3 regions of the Bacillus shivajii genome follow, and region 3 is predicted to be linked to each of the others. Evidence: riboswitches for the same ligand, from Rfam matches in the RefSeq annotation. Region 3 holds a riboswitch; each other region holds the start of a gene.
The links. A riboswitch is a leader RNA that binds a small molecule or an ion and turns the genes downstream of it on or off. The one in region 3 is predicted to bind S-adenosylmethionine.
Positions count from the first base shown of each region.

Region 1: it holds a riboswitch for S-adenosylmethionine, as region 3 does, so the genes downstream of both, LGQ02_RS01375 (methionine biosynthesis PLP-dependent protein) here and metX (homoserine O-acetyltransferase MetX) in region 3, are expected to answer to the same signal.
Region 2: it holds a riboswitch for S-adenosylmethionine, as region 3 does, so the genes downstream of both, LGQ02_RS04165 (methionine ABC transporter ATP-binding protein) here and metX (homoserine O-acetyltransferase MetX) in region 3, are expected to answer to the same signal.

Region 1 covers NZ_CP084703.1:267,177-274,626, forward strand. The annotation lists gene LGQ02_RS01360 (macrolide 2'-phosphotransferase) at 1-455, shown strand, start outside; gene LGQ02_RS01365 (hypothetical protein) at 592-759, shown strand; gene LGQ02_RS01370 (DUF3267 domain-containing protein) at 777-1,430, shown strand; SAM riboswitch class I at 1,968-2,079, shown strand; gene LGQ02_RS01375 (methionine biosynthesis PLP-dependent protein) at 2,176-3,318, shown strand; gene metC (cystathionine beta-lyase) at 3,311-4,504, shown strand; gene LGQ02_RS01385 (homocysteine S-methyltransferase family protein) at 4,600-5,652, shown strand; gene LGQ02_RS01390 (hypothetical protein) at 5,904-6,272, opposite strand; gene LGQ02_RS01395 (hypothetical protein) at 6,288-6,788, opposite strand; gene LGQ02_RS01400 (hypothetical protein) at 6,803-7,081, opposite strand; gene LGQ02_RS01405 (hypothetical protein) at 7,431-7,450, shown strand, end outside.
Region 2 covers NZ_CP084703.1:859,185-866,634, reverse strand. The annotation lists gene LGQ02_RS04170 (methionine ABC transporter permease) at 1-266, opposite strand, end outside; gene LGQ02_RS04165 (methionine ABC transporter ATP-binding protein) at 256-1,284, opposite strand; SAM riboswitch class I at 1,423-1,548, opposite strand; gene LGQ02_RS04160 (HIT family protein) at 1,796-2,179, opposite strand; gene LGQ02_RS04155 (VOC family protein) at 2,191-2,589, opposite strand; gene LGQ02_RS04150 (NUDIX hydrolase) at 2,676-3,110, shown strand; partial or broken gene LGQ02_RS04145 (staygreen family protein) at 3,302-3,790, shown strand; gene LGQ02_RS04140 (nitric oxide synthase oxygenase) at 3,787-4,878, opposite strand; gene LGQ02_RS04135 (hypothetical protein) at 4,990-5,343, opposite strand; gene LGQ02_RS04130 (hypothetical protein) at 5,359-5,859, opposite strand; gene LGQ02_RS04125 (hypothetical protein) at 6,172-7,131, opposite strand.
Region 3 covers NZ_CP084703.1:3,356,871-3,364,320, forward strand. The annotation lists gene LGQ02_RS16280 (PLP-dependent aspartate aminotransferase family protein) at 1-1,735, opposite strand, end outside; SAM riboswitch class I at 2,289-2,404, opposite strand; gene metX (homoserine O-acetyltransferase MetX) at 2,418-3,503, opposite strand; SAM riboswitch class I at 3,598-3,724, opposite strand; SAM riboswitch class I at 3,927-4,053, opposite strand; gene LGQ02_RS16290 (twin-arginine translocase TatA/TatE family subunit) at 4,568-4,777, opposite strand; gene LGQ02_RS16295 (molybdopterin biosynthesis protein) at 4,839-6,779, opposite strand; gene LGQ02_RS16300 (molybdopterin molybdotransferase MoeA) at 7,039-7,450, opposite strand, start outside.

The sequences.
Region 1 (7,450 bases), 1.4 Mb from region 3:
GCGTTTATGAGATAAGAGGCTCCATGAAACAGAGAATGGAACGTGTGAAAGAACAATACGATGTCAATCAAAATTTATGGGACCGTTGGCAAGCGTGGCTAGCTGAAGAGTCTCTTTGGCCATCTCATGTAGGAGTAAAACATGGAGACCTACACCCAGGTCATATCCTTATTGATCAGAACAATCATGTAACCGGCTTAATTGATTGGACAGAAGTAGGGATCGCTGATGTGTCTGTAGACTTCATGTCCCATCATCTCCTCTTTGGTAAGGATGGGCTAACAAAGTTAATCGACGCTTATGACAATGCTGGAGGGAAAACTTGGTCAAGAATGGATGAACATATTGTTGAACTTCTAACAACAAGTGGCATCACTGTTGCTGAATATGCTCAAGCGTCAGGTTTGAAAGAAATGCATGAGACAGCTGCACAAATGCTTTCAAGTGAAAACTAACGAAAGTGAGGATGACACAAAGAAAAGCACCAGACACCTTCAACAGTAGGTTATGGTCTATATTATATGTGATGCGGAGGTACCACTTGTGAGAATCATTTGAGTAACCATTCTTTCGCGAAAGGGGGATGAAACAGTGATGGAAGCAGGTCTATTTTTCGGTCTTTTTAGCTTACTCATTTACCTCGGTATTCCAATTTTAACGCTTGTCGTTGTCTTTTACATCATCAAGCTCATGAAGGAAAGAAATGAATACTTAAGAGATATTCGCGATGAGTTACGTCATAGGAATAATAAACAATAACGTAAGGTGGTGCGGGGATGAAATACGCTCGTGAACTTCCAAAAACTGATGATAAGAAGCATGCTGATCTAATCGAAGATGGCTTTAAGCCGTTAAAAGAGCCGGGAAGAATTGCGACGAGTATTCTTTTGTCGCTTCCGCTTATGTTTATGAATGCAGCTCTTGCAATAGGAATCATCGCACTTTATTTTAACTTTTCGATGGAACGGTTTGGATTCACTTCAGAAGGCTTCACAGTAACTATTCACCTTGGTACCATTTTAGCAATTTTTTTCATGATCATCGTTCATGAACTTATCCATGCGGTTTTTGTTCCTCGATTTTTTCGCTCTAACTGTACGTATTTAGGTCTCACTTGCTTCGGAGGCTTCGTTTATACAGAAGAAAGGATGACAAAAGCTCGGTTTATTATCATCAGCGTTGCACCATTTGTCATTCTTTCAATCTTTCTACCTATTATTCTTGGTTTGTTAGGCATGCTTACACCATTCCTTGTGGTTTTAATTGTACTTAATGCAGCTGCCTCTTCTGTCGATATGCTTGCTTTCATTCTCGTTTTAAAGCAAGTTCCAAATGGAGCAGTTGTTCAGAACAACGGTATCAAGACTTACTGGAAAAAAGAAGTAGATTTAATCGAACATAAAGCCACTAACTTAACAAAAGGGCTGTAGGTGCAAGGAGTTGTCACGTACCTGGTATGTTTGTACCAGGTATGAATCTACCAGGTAGCACTACAATTTCAGGCCAAGTTAAAGTAGGCTTAAATAATCATAGATTTTTCACGAAAGGAAGAAATCAATGGCTATTTTGTCGTTTTTAGTTATTGGATGGATTTTAAAGTGGTTTGAGTTTGATAAAGTAATAATAAAGGCCTTCAAGGAACTTTTTAACCGAGACACCACTTCAGCTAGTTACTACTTTTTATTTTTCATAGCAGGGTTAATTGGAGAACTGATTTTAATAATTAGAGGACACTATTTTAGTTGAGGAGCTTTATCATGCAAATACAAACATTTGGAGTGAAAGTGCCAGACAAAACAAGTGATTATTATCTTTTATCGATTTCTATTTCTCTGACAAGAGTTAAAAAAGGATAATGATCATGTAAGTAGTTCATGATAATTTTAGAAAAAAATCCCATAAACATGTTGACTAATTTGAATTTTCAATTTATTATCTAATATAAATTAAACAACAGTCGATAAGGACTCTTATCAAGAGAGGTGGAGGGACTGGCCCTTTGAAACCTCGGCAACCATTGAATAGCTTTTATTCAAAAGGTGCCAAATCCAGCAAAGCGAATGCTTTGAAAGATGAGAGGTCCGGCGAATCCTTACATTATTATTTCGTCGACCTCTTAAAAAGGGGTCGACTTTTTATTTTGATTCATTATTAAGAGATTTGGAGGGGCGTGGGATGAGTATAGAAAGAGACGAGGTACCCTGTAGCATGAACACCGAGCTTGTTCAAATAGGAAATCGTAGCGAACGAGTAACAGGTGCGGTTAGTCCACCTGTTTACTTTTCAACAAGCTACCAACATTCAGGTATTGGCCAGTCGACGGGGTATGACTATACAAGAACGAGAAACCCAACTAGAGATATTGTTGAAAAAGCGATTGCTAATTTGGAAAGAGGTGACCAAGGCTTTGCTTGTAGTTCAGGAATGGCTGCTATTCATACGATTTTTGCCTTATTCAAACAAGGAGATGAGGTCATCGTTTCACATGATTTATATGGCGGAACGTACCGACTATTCGAACAGCTTTTAAACCAATACGGAGTTGTCTTTCACTATGCAGACATCCGTTACCCTAAAAGCTTCGAGGAATTAATCAATGAAAATACGAAAGCATTTTTTATCGAATCTCCTACAAACCCTTTGATGCAGGAGGCAAACCTCAACCATTTTTCAGATCTTTCGGAATGTTACGACCTTTATTTAATCGTTGATAATACGTTTTACACACCACTCATTCAGCAGCCTATTTTAGAAGGCGCAGACATCGTCATTCATAGTGCGACAAAATATTTAGGAGGTCATAATGACGTGCTAGCTGGCTTAATTGTAGCAAAAGGAGAAGCATTGTGTGAAAGGCTCGCCCTCCACCACAACGGAATAGGAGCCACATTATCTCCTCTTGATTCATGGCTGTTAATTAGGGGGATGAAAACACTCCCATTAAGAATGAAAAAACACGAAGAAAACGCAAAAGAAATTGTTCGTTTCTTAGAAGGTCACGAAGCAATCACTGATGTTTTATATACTGGTCGCGGTGGGATGGTATCTTTTCGTGTTTCCGATGAGAAATTAGTAGATCCATTTCTACAATACTTACAACTTATAACCTTTGCAGAAAGCTTAGGTGGAGTTGAAAGCTTTATCACCTACCCTGCTACACAAACTCATATGGACATACCAGAAGAAATTCGAATTAAAAATGGTGTCTGTAATCGCTTATTGAGATTCTCTGTAGGGGTTGAAGAAGCAGAAGATTTAAAGAAAGATATTGATCAAGCATTAAAAAATGCGGAAAAGAAGGTGGCAAATAATGAGTAACCGCAATCATCGTTTCGAAACTCGTCTTATTCATAACGATCAGTCTGTTGATAAACAAACTGGAGCAGTCAGTGTTCCTGTACACCATACATCTACCTTCCATCAATCATATATTGAATCTTTTGGCAAGTATGATTATAGTCGCTCAGGTAATCCGACAAGAGAAGCATTAGAAGAAACAATTGCTCAACTCGAAGGTGGATCGAGTGGATTTGCTTTCTCATCTGGAATGGCTGCTATTTCGACCGCTTTTTTGCTCCTTTCAAAAGGAGACCATGTCCTAATATCAGAAGACGTTTACGGTGGCACTTATCGTATGGTTACCGAAGTCCTTCAACGTTTCGGTATTGAGTACACCTTTATCGATACATCAGATTTAACTGAAATCAAACAAAAGATAAAACAGAATACGAAAGTCATCTATATCGAAACACCTTCTAATCCACTTTTGAAAATCTCTGACCTTCAAAGGATATGTCAGTTAGCAAAAGAGTCCGGTTGTTTAACGTTTGTTGATAATACGTTTTTAACCCCTGCTCTTCAAAGGCCTTTAGATTTAGGAGCGGATGTCGTCCTCCATAGTGCGACTAAGTTTATTTCTGGTCACAGTGATGTTGTAGCCGGATTAGCTGCTGTAAGAGATGATGCATTAGCAGAACGATTAGCATTCCTACAAAATACATTTGGTGCCGTCCTTGGTGTTCAAGATTGTTGGCTCGTCTTAAGAGGACTAAAAACATTACATGTACGTATACAACAGTCTCAGCAATCAGCTGAAACAATAGCTAGATATCTAGAAACTGTTTCGGAAGTTGAAAAAGTTTATTACCCTGGGCTGAAAAAACATCCTGGATCTGAGATCCACTTCCGTCAATCAAATGGATCTGGAGCAGTCCTTTCTTTTAGGTTATCAAATGCAGATGCCGTTAAGACATTCGTTACTGAGTTAAAAATTCCTGTTTTTGCAGTTAGTTTAGGAGCTGTAGAATCAATTCTATCTTACCCAGCAAAAATGTCTCATGCAGCGATGCCAAAAGAGGAACGAGAAAAAAGAGGAATACACGATGGATTACTACGTTTATCTGTCGGATTAGAAAATCCAGATGACTTAATGAAAGATTTTGAGGGAGCATTCAAAACAGTCAGAGCAAAAAATAAAGTGAAACAAGATATTGGGTCTATTTAAATAGTTTTATATACTTAAGTTTTATGACTTTTACCGTTTGCCCCTTGAATTTTTATAAATTAAATTTAATTGTTGAAAAAAAGGAGTAGATGACAATGGCTAAAAGAAGTTTAGAACAAAGATTACAAGAAGGACCAGTTATCGCAGGTGAAGGGTATTTATTCGAACTTGAAAGGCGTGGCTATTTACAAGCAGGGTCATTTGTTCCTGAAGTAGCTATAGATAATCCAGAAGCCTTAAAACAAACATACCGTGACTTTATGTTAGCAGGGTCAGATGTTGTTCTAGCATTTACGTATAACGCCCATCGTGAAAAAATGCGCATTATTGGAAAAGAAGAATTGTTAGAGCCATTAAACAGAAATGCCATTCGTTTAGCAAAAGAAGTTGCTAAAGAACACCCTGTTGAGGAAGCACTAGTTGCTGGAAACATCTCAAATACAAATATTTATGATATAAATGATCCAGAATCAAAAGAGAAAGTAAGAGCTATGTTTGCAGAAATGGTTAGTTGGTGTAAAGAAGAAGGTGTTGATTTTATTAACGGTGAAACTTTCTACTTCCATGAAGAAGCTGTCATTGCTCTTGAAGAAATTAATAAAGCAGGAATTCCTGCTGTTATAACATTAGGGTTAATGGGAGAAAACATCCTTCGTGATGGTTACACTGTTGAAGAATCTTGCCAAATATTAGAGGAGAAAGGTGCTTTAGTTGTCGGAATGAACTGTTTCCGAGGTCCGAATACGATGCAACCTTATATTGAAAAGATTCGTGAAAATGTTGATGGTTACGTAGGTGCTCTTCCTATTCCATATCGAACCACCAAAGAACATCCAACATTTTTTAACCTCCCTGACGGAGGATGTAGTTGTTGTTTACCAACCGAAACTACTTTTCCTACTTCATTAGACCCTTTATATCATAATCGATATGAGCTCGCTGCTTGGGCTCGAGAAGCTCATGATATTGGAATTAATTATCTAGGGTTATGTTGCGGAGCTTCACCAGCAATGATTCGAGAAGTTACAGAAGCAGTTGGTCATAAAGCAATAAATTCAAAATATTCTCCTGATATGTATAAACATTTCTTATTCGGAAAAGATGAAACATTAAATAAATCTAATGTAGAATATCGAACAAAGGCATAATCTAATAGATAAGCAAAACTTGGCTTATCGGAAAGGCTAAGTTGTACACTCATATTTGCGACGCACAGGACGTACTAGCACCTACGTTGCGGTAGCACATCGCTTTTTTTAGTCGATAAACTTATACTTAGTTCTAAAAAATATTCTCTACGTTGGGGTACATCTTTGCTAAAATTTTTATAAATTCGTAACGTGCAAGGTAAGACTCGAATCTATTAATAGATTTCGAGTCTTCAACTCTTCAATTACAACTACATACTCGTAATGCCAATTATGAGTCCTGAAAATGCGAGGGACCAAAAGGCGAAAAGCCCACCTAATCCTGTTAAAAGCGGGAATTTCCTAAACAAAAAGAAAGAGAAAAAGAGACAAGCTAAAGGAAGGTAAATATGTATGAATGTGAACCAACGATCGCTAATCCCTTCATCCGATATCAACATGTACCCGCCAGCAAACCAAAAGGCCATCGTCAAAATGACAAGACCGAGTATGGAGCAATAAAGGTAAAAACTAAGTCCCTTTTCTTGTTTGACAGAATTGCGTTTTGCCAACAAGCTCATATAAATGACGACTGCTGAAGTGATCAAGATGATGAGCATAAAAACAAATGTAAATGGCATATAATCCCCAACTTTCTAAAAGAAGACAAATAAAATAAAGAAGAGCAGGAGCGTCCATATGTAAGAGATAAACGCTGTTTTTTCGTAGGGCTTCGCAAATTTTTTCATCTTATGCTCGAAGGAAAAAATGAACACGTAAATGAGAAAAAGGAAGTAAACGAGAAAGATATAAAGCAAAAAGCGCCATTCCTCGACCCACTCAAACACCATGCCTGTCGCTCCTAAAGCAATAAATAACACCGCTGATAAGGCACCTACAATGAGAACCTTCTTCGGCATGTTCCCCCACATTTTCCTGCTAAATAAACTTTTTTCTTTTTTTGCTTCAAATAAAAATAAGAAATAAAAACAGCTAATGACGAGAGCAATGATAAAAAAGGTTACGTAAGCCGAATAGACTGGTGTCCATTGACCGGTTGTCGGCTCCATCGTCCGGTAACCCGTTTGAAATTCTAATACCGCCATGATCGCAATGATTGCGAAAGCGGTGCTGATTTGTAAAATTGACCACTTCATTTTTTCACCTGCTATTATGTAGTTACTCCTGTGAGTCTTAAAATAATCGCGATTAAACCAAGGAAAAAAATAAACAAATAAACATAACCTAAGATTTTTCTTACCTTCATTTCCTCCTGAACATACTCGATCCCAAACAATAAAAACAACGTTGGAATAACAAACAAAAAGAAATTCGGGAATGGCTCCCAACTTTCATCAACTGTGAATCTGTAAATGACAACTGCGATTAAAATGGTTGCTAATATTGTATTGATGAAACTTAATGGCCGCTTTTTTTCGTCTTGTTTCAATTCACTTTCCTCCTTTTTAAAATAAGAAATAGAAGAAGAACAAATAAAGTTCCAAATCCTATTAATAATGGGTTATTAAGTATAAATTCCATGAAAACACTCCTTTTAGGATAATGTCATATGTAATATACGACTACGGTTTAAAGGAAGTTTCACGTAATACGTTTCATTTTCAAGGTATATCATTACTAGCAGCGAATGTAAACATATATAAACGAATTTCTGCAACGGGGGGGAATGTCAATGAGACGGAGAAGCATGGGGACGGTTCTTCTGCTTCCAAAGCATCGCAAAAAGAAGCAAGAGACCCGTCCCCATGCCTCAATACCATCAGGAGGAATAACGTGCAATGAATAAAAACACGATTAG
Region 2 (7,450 bases), 1.9 Mb from region 3:
GATGTACCAACGACAAACCTCGTAAATGGAATGATCGCAACCATTAATATAATAAATGGTACTGATCTAAAAATATTTACGATCGTATTTGTCACGCGGAAAAATAATGGACTTTCAAATAAGCCTCCGTCTCTTGTAACAACTAATGCAATTCCTACTGGCAAACCGATTAATGCTGCAAATAATAAGGAAAAACCGGTCATCGCCAATGTTTCAAGAGTCGCATCCCAAACGCGAACCCAAAATGTACTCCACTCAACGTTCATGATTTTCTACCTCCTTGATGATCAAGTTCTCTCCGATGTATTCAACAGCTTTCTCTATATTCTGGTCTGCTCCGTCAAACTGGACAATTAAATTCCCAAATGGTTGTTCTTGCAATTCTGTGATATGACCGTGCAGGACATTCACGTCGAGTTCAAACTTTCTTGCCACTTGAGATAAAACAGGCTTTCCAGCTAAATTTCCTTCAAATAAAATTCTGTATAGCGGCTTTCGCTGATTTTGCGGATCAAGCATATTTAAGATCGATTTCGGAATGTCATCCTGCATAACAGAATTCACAAAGTTTTTCGTCGTTCTGGCTTTTGGCTTTGAGAATACATCGAACACGCTTCCTTCTTCGATCAGCTCTCCATTTTCCATGACTGCTACTTTATTACAAACTTCACGAATCACGTTCATTTCGTGTGTAATCATTAGGACGGTAATGTTAAGCTCGCGATTCACTTTTTTTACAAGCTGTAAAATGGAATCTGTTGTTTGCGGGTCGAGTGCTGATGTTGCTTCATCACATAGTAAAACTTCAGGTGAAGTCGAAAGCGCCCTGGCAATACCTACACGCTGCTTTTGCCCACCAGATAATTGATCTGGATATTGAGATGCCTTATCAGATAACCCAACGAATTCTAATAGTTCATTTACTCGCTGTTTCACTTCTTCTTTTGGTGTTTTTGATAAATACAATGGAATGGCCACATTATTAAAAACTGTTTTCGACTCACATAAGTTAAAATGCTGGAAGACCATTCCGATCTTTTTCCTAGCATCACGCAGTGACGCAGCTGATAATTTCATCATATCCTGCTCATTGACGAGAACTCTTCCTGAAGTTGGTCGCTCTAGAAGGTTTACACACCGGACAAGCGTACTTTTTCCAGCCCCACTAAAACCAATCACACCGTAGATATCACCTTTATTCACTTGCAACGATACATCCTTTACCGCTGCAACCCCTTCTTCACCATCTCCAAAAACTTTACTGACATTATCAAATGTAATCATGCTGTCTATTAAAACCCCTTTCTATCTCGTTCACAAAATTGTACTAGACCAGGTCCATGACAATTTTTAAAACAAAAAACCCCTCTTCTTTCAAATAAGAAGAGGGGTTCACACAAAATATATGTATGTAACTCGCTCTTCTCATCTTCCAAGCTTTTATGATAGCTTGCAGGAATTGGCACAGTACTTTTACGACATTTCATACGTAAAAATCCGCTGCCGAGACTTCATTGGGCCATGTCCCTCTGTCTCTCTGGATAAGAAGATTATTATTTTTTGTTTTTTGTTGGTAATGGGTATCTTACATCTGCAAAAACAATGTGTCAATATCGACTTTTCGGAAAATAGTGATTAAAATGAATTTATCTTACATTTTGAAAACGCAATCATTACTGATTCATCAATAATATTTAGTGTTCCGAATTTTTTATAAAAAATTTTTTTTTATGGAATGCTTGTCGTTCATTGAATGCTCAAGGTCGTATCGATTTTTATACGATCCATTAACTACTTAGATTCGTGTATTCTCCCTACTTTTTAACCAATACCGAATCCCTTTGCCAGCATAAGGCTCATCTTTATATCTAGGAATCACATGCATATGAGCATGAGGAATCGACTGACCACCTACTTCTTCACAATTCCAGCCAACGTTATAACCGTCAGGATGATATTCTTCATCTAGTTTTCTTTTTACTTCGCGGAGCAAATCGTATGTTGCTTTCCATTCTGCTCCCGTTAAGTCAAAGACTGTTTGACGATGCTCTTTCGGGATAATGAGTCCTGAACCGATTAACACTTCTTGTGGCATTTGTAAAAATAAACAATACTCATTTTCGTACACAACTTTTTGCCCCGTATACTCATAAAAATGGCACAAAGAACATTGTTCCACGTTAATCCCTCCTAACCAGTATATGGGATCGGTTCATTTATCTCGATTAAGTTCCCGTCAGGGTCTCTAAAGTGAGCAACACGAATCCCCCAATCTGGTCGATCAACCGGCTCAAGATCAAGACTAACTCCATTCTTCTTCAACGAGTATGCTGATTCATCCACATTGTCTACGCGAAAGATAAGGACAATGCGATCCATTTGTTGTGCTTCTAGAGGTCGATCGCTTTTTCCAACTGCATCAGCCATCATTTTCCGACCAAAAATCGCAAGTAAATGTCCACCCGTTTGAAACTGAGCGTAATTTGTGTTTTCGTCCCCCCAATCGACTTCAAACCCTAAAGTATCTTTATAAAACTTAAAACAAGTCTCATAATCTTTTACTAATAAACGTGTATGTGTGAATTGCATTCCCTCACTCCTTTCATCAATCGATTCGACATAACGATAGATTTTCCTATATAATTTTGGAACAATATGTTTTAAAGGAGGAAAAGATGAAAGTAAAAGTATTAGCATACATTACAAGACGCAACAGAGAACAGCTTGAGCTTCTCGTGCATGACCATAAAGACATACCAGAAGCAGGAATCCAAGTACCGGGCGGGACCGTCGAAGAAGGAGAAAAAATTGAAGATGCACTCTTTCGAGAAATTGAAGAAGAGTCAGGACTAAAACGGAGTAAGTTACATCTCCAAAGAAAAGTCGGCGTCTTCTACTACACTCACCCGGAAAAACAGGAATTACACGAACGCCATGTTTTTGTTTTACACATACAAGGAGAGCATTTACAAAGCTGGGCACATCACGTAACAGGTGGCGGTGAAGACGAAGGACTAGTATTCAAATATAGGTGGGAAGCCGTTCACTCCCTTCCACAATTAGCAGGACAGCAAGGAGATTACCTTTCCTTAATTAGGAAGTATTCATGAATATGATCGAAGGTTGTTCATGAATTACTAGAAAGAACAGTTTCAGCGCTTCTCTACTAGGCAAAACATTCTATGAAATATAGGCGATTACCCACTCATGTTGTCATAAACCTACATATCGTACAACGAGGGTTTACAACAGCGATTTCTACTACCCTTCCTCAATAAAATAACAGTATGGAGGTATTTCTTTGTCTTCTTTTGATCCTGAGAAGTTAACAGTAAAGACCATTCCCCCAGCAGATTTCTATCAACCACTTTTAGGTAGAAAATACACATTGACTCATTCTGATATAACTGGAGAATTATTTTTAGATATCGGATATATTTACAATACTGAAGCGATTGATTAGAAAATGCGAGATGAAGTTATAGCATCATGGCAAATAGACAACCATTGCCGTTACTATTTAGTAGGGGTTGCTAACGTTGATGGTGGTGAGTTTAGCGAAGAGGAGGCTCAAATTCGTTATCGTATTTTCAAAAGAGAAATGGATACGGCACTTAAAGGGATGATTTTAGGTGACCTCCCGTTCTTCACTAACTATCCATCGTTACTTGATTCACCGATTTATATCATCTTTCACTCCACTTTTGAGCCGTATCGCCATACTTTCTATTATGGGACTCCAAGAATGTACTTGAACAAAAATTCTAATATACTTCGTAATCATGCTTAAGGTTCCTCATTAATATAAGGTTTCTCTTGGTAAAAATAGTTTGGTGTCATCATCACATCGTTGTATTCTTTATGAAAAATATGTGTGGCAGCTGGAGAAACTGGTGGAATAAGCCACGTCCAATCGCCGGTCAGTCTCCTATCTGCCTCTCCTTCTTTTTTCTCGAACTGACGGAATTGTTCAGCCGCAGTATGATGATCGACGATGCTTACTCCTTGCTGTTGAAACGAATGAAGAACAGCTCGATTAAGCTCTACAAGCGCTCGATCTTTCCATAGCCACGAATTCTTTCTTGTATCAAGACCAAAAACAGACGCAACTTTCGGTAGCATATTGTACCGATCTTCATCAGCTAAGTTTCTAGCGCCAATTTCTGTTCCCATATACCAACCGTTAAAAGGAGCAGCAGGGTATTCAATCCCACCAATTTCTAACATCATGTCTGAAATAATGGGTACCCCATACCATTTTACGTTCAAATCTTTAAAGGCGTTGTTTTCAGGATGATCGATTTCAACTTCGAGAATGATCTCTTTGGGAGCCTTCCTCCAATCGGGTTTACCGCCATTCATTTGGACAACATGTGGTAGAAAATCATAATTTGTTTTTTCACCTTCCCACCCTAACTGTTCACAAACTTGAGTAAACCGTGTCGACCATGAATCACCGATGACACCATCCTCTGTTTCATAGCCTGCATATCGGATAAGCTGATGGTTCCAAATTCGAACTGGGTCATGCCCTTTATTCCTCGGTGGAAAAATTGTAATTGTCGGTCGAATTTTTCCATTGTTTGTCGCGTACTTAATATGATGGTGCAATGCATCAAATACCTCATCTGCCTCCGTAACATCTCTAGCATCAATGACATGAAGGGTATCCCAAAAGAGACGTCCAATGCATTTGTTACTATTTCTCCACGCCATTTTGGCACCATGAGATAACTCATCAAACGTGTGTTGATAAGTGCCAGTCTCATCGATTTCTTCATTAATTTCTTTAAGGCGTTGTTCTTCCCTTTCTTCCATTCCTAACTCTTTATAACATTGTGTTATAAACACTTTTGCCTTCTCATACAAGCTAGTCATCATTTGTCTCCATTCGTAAATTTCTTATGTGTTCATCCCTCAATTAAGTTCTAATCAATTTCCAAACACTTCAAGGCGTCTGGCACCTGGAAATAACCTGGAATTAATTTTCTATTTATCATTAGTCTCTTCAACTGTTTTATAAAACTCAGATGGCTTATATACAATCTGATAACCAGGTTCGATTTCATAATCAACCATTTTCTTTAAAGCTAGACCTTTTTCATTGAATGCTTTCTCTCTCTCACGCCCGTTTTCACTATATGCCTCTTTCCCTAAGTCGATAAAGCTTCCGTATTCAAGCGCCCACTCCATTAACATCACTTTTACATGTTCAGGTAACGGAAACATTTCTAGGTCAAGGTTGCTTTTACAATGCATACACCAAAATGGGTCTGCTGCATAGTCTGCTTCCATTATTACTTCGTCGATTTCACAATCACAATTCTCACAGTAAACCATCATTCTTATCCCCTTTTACTAGCTTTTACTAAAAATTAATCGGATGACTTCATACCCGTCTGAATGAGCTCCATTCAACTGGCTTGTCATAGCTGGATATTTTATTGGAATTACTGCGATTATAAACATGATTACATTCAAATATCCAGTCCAAAAGAATAAAACAGATAAAAAGGAGTCACTGTCTACAAAATTAGCCATAAAAAGAAAAAAACAAGCAGCAACGAAAGAAAAGATAGGGCCAAGCAAAAAGAATAATAAAGTCGTTTGTTTTGACCACTCATCTTCTGACATCACCACAGCACAAGATCCCCCTGTCGACCATTGAAAATGAACATGACAACGACCGATCCTTATTGTTTCTTCATTTTCTGGCGTTCGTGGTCCAACAAAAATATGAACATCCTTCTTTGTCGTTAATAAAACCCCCACTGCATGACCAAACTCATGAATAAAGACAGACAAAGGAAACCCAACAAGAATAAATAAAACAACCATAAATGTCGTTTCCAAACTCATCAGCTACACCCCTTCTTTCTACATATCCTCCCCTCAAAACTTCCTAAAATATCCAGGTACCAACCACCTGGAATAAGTTGGTAAAAACCTAAAGAAAACTCGGCGATTGCCGAGCCTTTTGGCGAAGATAGAGCCGTAGTTGCACTTATACTTCAAACGTAAAAATTTTTACTACGTTGAGTACCTTCATAGCTAAAATTTTATAGATTCTTAACGTGAAAAAAAGACCAAGTTCGTTTTGAACTTGGTTAATATATATATAACAATAAGGGGAAATTGACTTAAAAACTTACCTAGGGTTAATTGGATGGATTACTTTGCTGCAAATACAGATGAGGCAATTTGATAGATGAGTCCAGATTGAATATTCAACCCGTGAGTCCCCCACCTATTTAGAACATCAATATTCGGATCGGCTCTATTAATCATCTCATCGGCATACTCTTCTAGTGGCTTATACCGATGCCATTTCTTCCATAAGTAGGGCTTTTCCCAAAGTTCCTCTTCAAACAATTCATAAATGAATTGGACCGAGCCTTTAATTTCATTGTCTTGCACCCATAACGGTCCATAAATGTGTAAGATCGGCTCACCTGCTTCATTTAATGTTGAGTGAATAAAACAGATCGGCTTTTGGAATTTCACTGCTAAACGAAAAATTGAACTCGGTGCCTTTTGGCTTTTGGACATAAATTTCACTTTAAAAGGACTTACTTCTTCATCAAAACCAACTTTATCATCTAAATAGAAAAAAACATTTTCATTTTTTGAAATTAATGATTCAACTTTTGGGTCATGAAAAACTCCGTCAGATGCTAGGTCATCAACATGGAACTTTTGTTGATATGTCACCCATTGTTCTTCGACCGTTTCTTCTGGATCTGTAATTAAATACAGATACCGATCTTTTTCTCTTAATTTTTTGCCAACTTCTAATGGAGCATAACGGTCATGCCCATAATGAAAAGAAACAAAGATCGCACCTAAATCTAACAATTGATTAAGGTTCGCTGAGTCTTTAACCTCTTTAAATCCTTCGAAAACTTCAGGATCCTTCATGTATACTTTTTGAATCTGATTATGAATCCGATAGCGAATCCAAATATCTACCAGCGTCTCATAATCGAGCTTTTGCCGTTGAGAAAGAGTGGTAGACATATATGACAGGGTCAATAAATGGTCATCAAATAACCCATGGTGAAAATCTTGCTGAACTTGACTTTTCATTATTTCGTATAAATCATCATGCAGAATTTTTTCGTCTATTACCATCTTGCACCCTCCCTATTATTATTGCGTCGTAGAAAACGATCTGAAAGTACCTTGTTTTTTCTGTTTTTTCCAATTATAGTAATTATCAAAACGTAGATTTAAAACAACTCAACAAGCAACTTCCTTTATGCTTAAGAAAATCATATCACGGGAGACAGAAGAAAAAACCTTTTGCAGTTTCTGCAAAAGTCCTTGAAACTAAGGAAACAATCCTACCTTCTATTAACATCTTTTATTAAGTTCCTAAAACATTTATTAAGCATTCTTCTTCACTTTCACGTATAATTAGCTATTGTAGAATCAATTCAAAATATATTTT
Region 3 (7,450 bases):
TGCAGCGGTTATGCACAACATCAATTCCTGATTCTTTTGCTATAACAGCTGCCTTTTCTGAAACAACTCCTTCTTGTAACCAAAAGATTTTCGGCTGAACGACAGCGGCTTCTTTTGCAAGTTCCACTGCTGCATCAGGACTTCTAAAAATTTGTGCAATATCAATTGGACCTTCAATACTTTTTAGATCTGGATACGCTTTTTCTCCTAACACTTCAGTTTCGCGAGGGTTTACTGGTATCACTTTATAGCCAAGTCTTTGCATTTTACGAGCAAGACGGTGACTTGGACGCGCTGGGTTGGAACTAAGTCCGACGATCGCTAACGTTTTTTGACGCTGCACTTCTTCGCCATTTTTTGTTTCTGTCAGATTAGGTGTGCCGAGTGCCCACTTAATAACCCCTTCATCGTTAATTACTTTATTGTTTGCGTTTCCTTGACCGGTCGCTTTTTGCAAAGCTTGATCTAAGTCTTTATATAAATCTTCCACGTTTTCGATTCCAACAGATAGACGGACAAGGTCTTCTGTTACCCCTGTTGTCACAAGGTCCTCAGCAGATAATTGCTGGTGTGTCGTCGTTGCTGGATGAATGATTAAACTCTTCGCATCCCCGACATTTGCTAAATGTGACCAAAGTGAAATGTTGTCAATAAGTGTTCTTCCTGCTTCACGGCCGCCTTTAATACCAAAGTTAACGATTGATCCATAACCGTGCTGTAATACTTCAGTCGCTAATTCATGCGACGGGTGAGATTCTAAACCTGGGTAAGCAACCCATTCTACTGCAGGATGATCTTCTAAATACTTCGCAAGTTTTAACGCATTTTCATTGTGTCGCTCTACTCTAAGGTGAAGTGTTTCTAATCCTTGTAATAGCTGAAAAGCGTTAAATGGACTTAAGCAAGCCCCAAAGTCACGGAGTAACTGAACTCTAAATTTTGTGGCAAATGCTAATGTTCCGAAATCTTTTGCGTAAACAACGCCATTGTAGCTTTGATCTGGCTCTGTAAATTGCGGAAACTTTTCTGACTGCCAGTTAAATCGTCCACCATCAACAACCACTCCACCAATCGATGTTCCATGACCACCAATCCATTTTGTTGCGGAGTGAATGACGATGTCTGCTCCTAGAGCGATCGGCTTACACACATAAGGTGTTGCAAACGTGTTATCAATAATGAGTGGAATTCCTGCTTCATGCGCAACATCAGCGACTCCTTCAATGTCTAAAACGTGGAGACTCGGGTTTCCAATCGTTTCAGCAAAAACAGCTTTCGTTTTGTCATTAATCGCATCTTTAAAGTTTTGTGGGTCTGTTGGATCTACAAAACGAACGTTAATTCCGTATCGTGGTAAAGTGATCGAAAACAAATTGTACGTACCACCATAAAGGTTTGTTGCTGCAACAATTTCATCGCCAGCACTTGCAATGTTAAAAATGGATAGTGCAATGCCGGCCATTCCTGACGCTGTTGCAACAGATGCGACTCCTTCTTCTAATAGGGCAATTCGTTTTTCAAAAACGTCGACAGTCGGATTTCCAATACGGCTATAAATGTTACCAGGCTCATCAAGTGAAAAAAGACTTTCTGCATGATCCGTATCATGGAAAACGTATGAACTCGTTTGATAAATCGGGACAGCTCGTGAACCTGTCGTTGGATCTGGTGCCTGCCCTCCGTGTAAAGCCACTGTTTCTAAGTTATAAGTTTCAAAGTTTTGATTGTTACTCATTTGTCATTCCTCCTAATTTTTTAAAGATTCTATCCTGAAATAAGTTTAATCATGGGTAGAAATGCGATTGTCCTTTTAAATTCACTTCGTTCTCTTTACAAGCTATCTAAAAATAAGGCTCTTTTCGCATAGATTGTTGTTTTTGAGAAATCTTTCAGGCTTGGTTTACGTTACAGACGGGCGCTTTCACTCCAGAGCACAAGTGCGACATCTGTTTATTCTTCCCTTCGTTCGAATTCACAGTGTCTTCTTTGCACCTCTAGGCACAAGTGCGACATCTGTTCATTCTTCACTTCTTTCGAATTCACAGTGTCTTCTTTGCCGTGGGCAACGCTTCAGCCAATATGTTTCCTGTCTCTTCCTCTGCGAGCAACGCTATGCAGCTTTGTCCGTCGAGACAACTCGCAGCTTATTTATAATGCTACGCTCGGCGCTGGAATCGCCGCCTTTCACTCAACCAATCTTTTTAAAAATAGCAACAAAGTTTACGAAAAGAGCCAAAAATAAAAACCTTTCGCGATAAGAGAAAGGTTGACGTGATCTCGTGTCCTTTCTCTTATCTCTCAAAATGAACGCTGTCATTTTGCAGGATTTGGCACCTTCCAAAGTAAGGTCCTTTGTGGTTGCCGGGCTTCATCGGGCCAGTCCCTCTGCCACTCTTTATAAGAGTTGTGTTCATTATTTATTTTTGTAATGTTTTTTGAATGGTCTCACCCCATTTTTCAAATTCGGTTAAAAACCCGTCATGACCAAAGGCCGTTTGAATGCCCTGAAACTGAACGTTAGCACCAGCTTTTTCCCACACATTAGCAAGTCTTTTCATTTCATCAGGAGGATAAAGTAAATCTCCTTGAAATGCAATTAACTGAACATTTTTTTTAAAGCGACTGAGCACTTCAGTAAGTGGCCCTCTTCGATATTCTAAGTCGTGGTGATCCATAGCTTTTAGTAAATACAAGTAGCTGTTTGGATCAAAACGTTTTGTGAATTTTTCTCCTTGATATAGGAGATAAGACTCTACTTGATAAGCAATTTCATCGTGACGTTTTCCCCAAGCGTCTCTTTGGTCCCGATGAAATCTTTGGTTAAAAAGACCGTCCGATCGATACGTAATCATCCCGATCATTCGAGCGGTTGCAAATCCATTTTCCGGAAAGGCTTGATCCGTGTAGTTCCCACCGTTCCAATTTGGGTCATCGATAATTGCTTTTCTTGCGATTGCATTATAGCTTATGCCGTAATCACTTAACGATGGCGTGGCAGCTAATACGATCACTTGATCAATCAAGTCCGGGTACATGACTGCCCATTCAAGTGCTTGCATTCCTCCTAAAGAGCCACCGATCACAGCTTTTAATTTGTTAATGTTTAATTGTTGTAATGCCAATTGTTGAGCTCGAACAATATCTCGTATAGTAATAAATGGAAAATCACCTTTGTAAGTTTCCCTCGTTAAAGGATTTGTTGAAGTTGGACCCGTCGATCCGTTGCACCCTCCTAAAACATTAAACGTTATCACTTCATATGTTTGAATATCAATAAAGCTTTGATCATTAATTAATCCTCGCCACCAACCTGGCTGATCTTCAGTCCCTACTGTATGTTGATTTCCAGTAAGTGCATGACAGACAAGAATCGTTTCACCATTTGGAGGTCCTGCCCGTTCATATGCTAAGGTGACATTTATAAGTTCAACTCCAGAATCGAGCTTGATTTTTGGAAGCGTAACGGTACCAGTTGTTATGTTGGTTTTTTGCTTGACTTTCACCTTGTCACCTCCTAATCATCATTCATCATTTTTTCACTAAAAAAGTCCCTCTGCCTGAAAGAGACAGAGAGACTTATGTATGACAAAGATCCCTCTCTCATCTTTCAAAGCAACTGCTTTGTTGGAATTGGCACCTTGCATATGGGATGTAAATAATACATCACATTTATGCTGGTTGCCGGGCTTCATCGGGCCAGTCCCTCCACCTCTCTTGATAAGAGAATTATATTTTTATTTTTTTGAATTATTTTTATTGATTAACTTGTTAAAAGATTAACACTTTAATGCATTACCGTCAACAACTTTTATTAGATTTTTTAGCAAAAATGGAAAATGTAACATAAATCCCTTTGCTAAGTGTTATAGCAAAGGGATCAGTGAATGAATGTTTGAGCGGCCATTTTGTCAAAACAAAATGGATCATTCTCATCTCCCAAAGCTAATTTGCTTTGCAGGAATTAGCACCTTGCATGATATGGTTGAATCGTATTGATACCATGCTGGTTGCCGGGCTTCGTCGGGCCAGTCCCTCCGCCTCTCTTGATAAAGAATTTCTTTGACATTTGTAAAAATATGAAGTTGATGAAGATCATAACACTTATCATAAAAAGTGTCAAAATATTTAGTGATGTTTTTTTATTGTACGATGTTTGAAAGTAAAATATGATGGATGATTTTAATTTAGGATTATATTTGTATTTTTATACACTTAACGAGATTTCATATTCATTATTACACCTGTTTATTCATGGATTGAGTCCTACAACATTGAGTCCGGGTCACGTGAATCAGACTCATTTTTGCAGGATTCAAAACTCAAGCAATATCCCATAATATCAAGGAAAAGCAAGGTCAGACAACCACACGTCGTTGAAAACACAAACAGTCACGAATCCTGTAACTGATCCCCTTGCCCAACCTTGTATAACAATGTATAAAATACGTGCCCTACCATCAAATCCCATTCTTTTCCCAGGTGCCTGGCACCATATGAAGTGGTGATCATTCACACAATAGAAAAACGCCTGATTAAGGGGTTCCCCTTTACCAGACGTTTACTCTTATTATTTATCTTCTGTCACTTTTTTTGCTTCATTTTTTATATCGTCAATTGGTTCTGTAACTTCATTTGTTAATTCTTTTGTTGATTTCTTAAATTCTTTTAACGTCTGCCCGACAGCTCTTCCCATTTCAGGTAGCTTTTTCGGTCCAAAAATAATTAGTGCGATGACGAGAATTAAAACTAAGCCTGGAATTCCGATGTTTGAAAGCATAAATAACGCACCTCCTACGTTTAAATTACACGAGTTTTTGACAAAAAACAATGTCTATTTTTTAAACTTTTGCTAAGTAATACGGTTCAATATTTTCTTGGACTTTATATCCGCCTAAACGTTCTACATTTTGTTTAAACACTTCACTTTTTATGACATTTAGTAAGTTTTGGCCTTGCTCACTTTCTAAGAAAGACGTACGCATCACTAAATCATATGACTCGTCTCCAATAGGAATGAAGTCAAGATCCATCGCTTTGGACGCTGAATAGATGCCCATTCCGACATTTCTTTCACTCATTCTTACTTCAGCTGCAACACTTAAATGTGTAAACATTTCACGATCATAGCCTGTAATTTCGTCAGGTTCAATCCCTTGATCATTTAATAAATGATCAAAAAGTATACGAGTTCCAGCACCACGTTGTCTGTTTACATACACTGAATTTTTTTCAGCCAAACAACGAACGCCTTGAATGTTTAGTGGATTACCTTTCGGAACGATTAACCCTTGCTCTCTTTTTAAAAACGGAAGCAAGACGACATCTTCACCGTGAAGGAACCTCTCTAAATACGATATATTATAAACACCTGTTTCAGGGTCTAACAAATGTACGCCAGCCATATGTGCTTCTTTCCGTTTAATCGCCATCAATCCTGCCATACTTCCTGTGTGGCTTGCAGTAATTTGTGCTGTCGCATCCTGTTCTTTAAGCATTGATGAGAGTACATCGATACAGAGGTCATGACTTCCGGAAAACAAGGTAGCTGAATCAATTTCAGGCAATGACTTATACAATTCAACTTCAACTTCCTCACCTTGTTCGACTCCTAAGTGCTCTGCTGGAATAACTAATAAACCATCCGCTTTTACTAATGACATCGTTACACTTGCTGACCTCGTTAATGGGTTGGCAACATATTCTCCGTCCACTTTACCGATATGAACACGAACAAAATCTTCCGAACCCATATTTGATACAATGCGTCGGCCAGCTTTTACTTTAATCGTTTCTCGTTTTTTGATAGGCGTTTGTAAATAATCGCACACTAATGGCTGAACGAACCATTCTAACGTCAAGCACGCACTTACTGGATAGCCTGGTACCCCGACAACAATCGTTCCATTTATCTTCCCTACACTCATAGGTTTTCCTGGCCTTGTTGCAATTCCATGAGTGATGACTTCACCTAGTTCTCTCATAATGTGAACGGTATAATCTTTTGATCCGGCTGAAGATCCAGCATTAATGACCACGATATCCGCTTCTTCTGTACTTTTAATTAGCGCTTTTCGTATATCTTCAGGGTTATCTTGAACAATGGGTTGAAGCTGAGGTTCGCCGCCCCATTCTTTTACGAATTCGGAAAAAATGGAACCGTTAAACTCAATAATGTTTCCTGGTTTTATAGGTTCACCTGGAGAAACGAGCTCATTTCCTGAAGGAAGGATATGGACAACGGGTTTTTTCACAACAGAAACCGTTGTTTGACCAGAAGCTAGAAGAGCACCAATATCGACCGGTCGAATCGTATGACCTTGTGGAAGCAGCATTTCTCCGTATGTGATATCTTCACCGATCGGGCGAATGCGTTGCCAAGGAGTCGCTGGTGCAACAATTTCTAATATTCCTGGTTCAACCTCATTGACATCTTCTATCATAATAACCGCATTATATCCATGTGGAATTACATTTCCTGTATCAACATAGACAAAGTCTGTACCTTCTTTTAAATGAATAGGATTCGATTCATGGGCGTCTTCTGTTTTTTCAGCTAATACGGCAATGCCATCCATTGCAGATGCATGAAAGTGCGGGTTCGACATATGGGCATAGATAGGCTTTGCTGTCACTCTTCCTCCCGCTTCTGTCACTGAAATTGTTTCCGTTTTCCTTTTGAATTCAGCAAGATGTAGACATTCTTGTTGTGCAACTTTTCTTGGTTTGTCTTCTAAATAAATCGTCCTTTCATATCCCATTTGCTCAACTGCTCCTCCCATTCAGTTTCTCATTCTCCAGTGCGTTCATTTTTCTCGTGTGTGATCATTCTGTCTTGCGTGTGATCATCCTGTCTTGCGTGTGATCATCCTGTCTTGCGTGTGATCATCCTGTCTTGCGTGTGATCATTCCTTCTCACGTGCGATTATCTCGACTTGTGTGCGATCATTCCACGTACGCCCACAATTTCTCATGTTCAGATATCTATCTCTATTTCTATCTATCTCTATTTATATCTCCCTTACCTACTCCACACTTTCTTTAAGTAAAAAGATGAATTGGAACGTCTTCACCTTTTCTAACGCCTTCTTTTTTCTCTTCAATTTCTAAAAGGCCATCACTATCAACGAGCGTTTTTACAAGACCTGATTTTCCTAAGACGGGAACTGCTTCAAATCGCCCATCATCTTGCTTTGTTAGTTTTACACGTATATAATCCGTTCTTCCTGGTGCTGATGGGATATTTTGCGAAACAACACCACGAGTGACAGTTGGTGTTGGAAGCTGGTCTTCTCCTTGCAAGTTCGACAACATTCGTTTTCCGAACAATTGATAAATAACCATCGCTGAAGCTGGGTGCCCCGGTAACCCTAGAATCGGCTTATTTGATGACATCGAAAAGATCGTAGGTTTCCCCGGCTTAACAGAAACCCCGTGTGCTAAAATGCCTGGA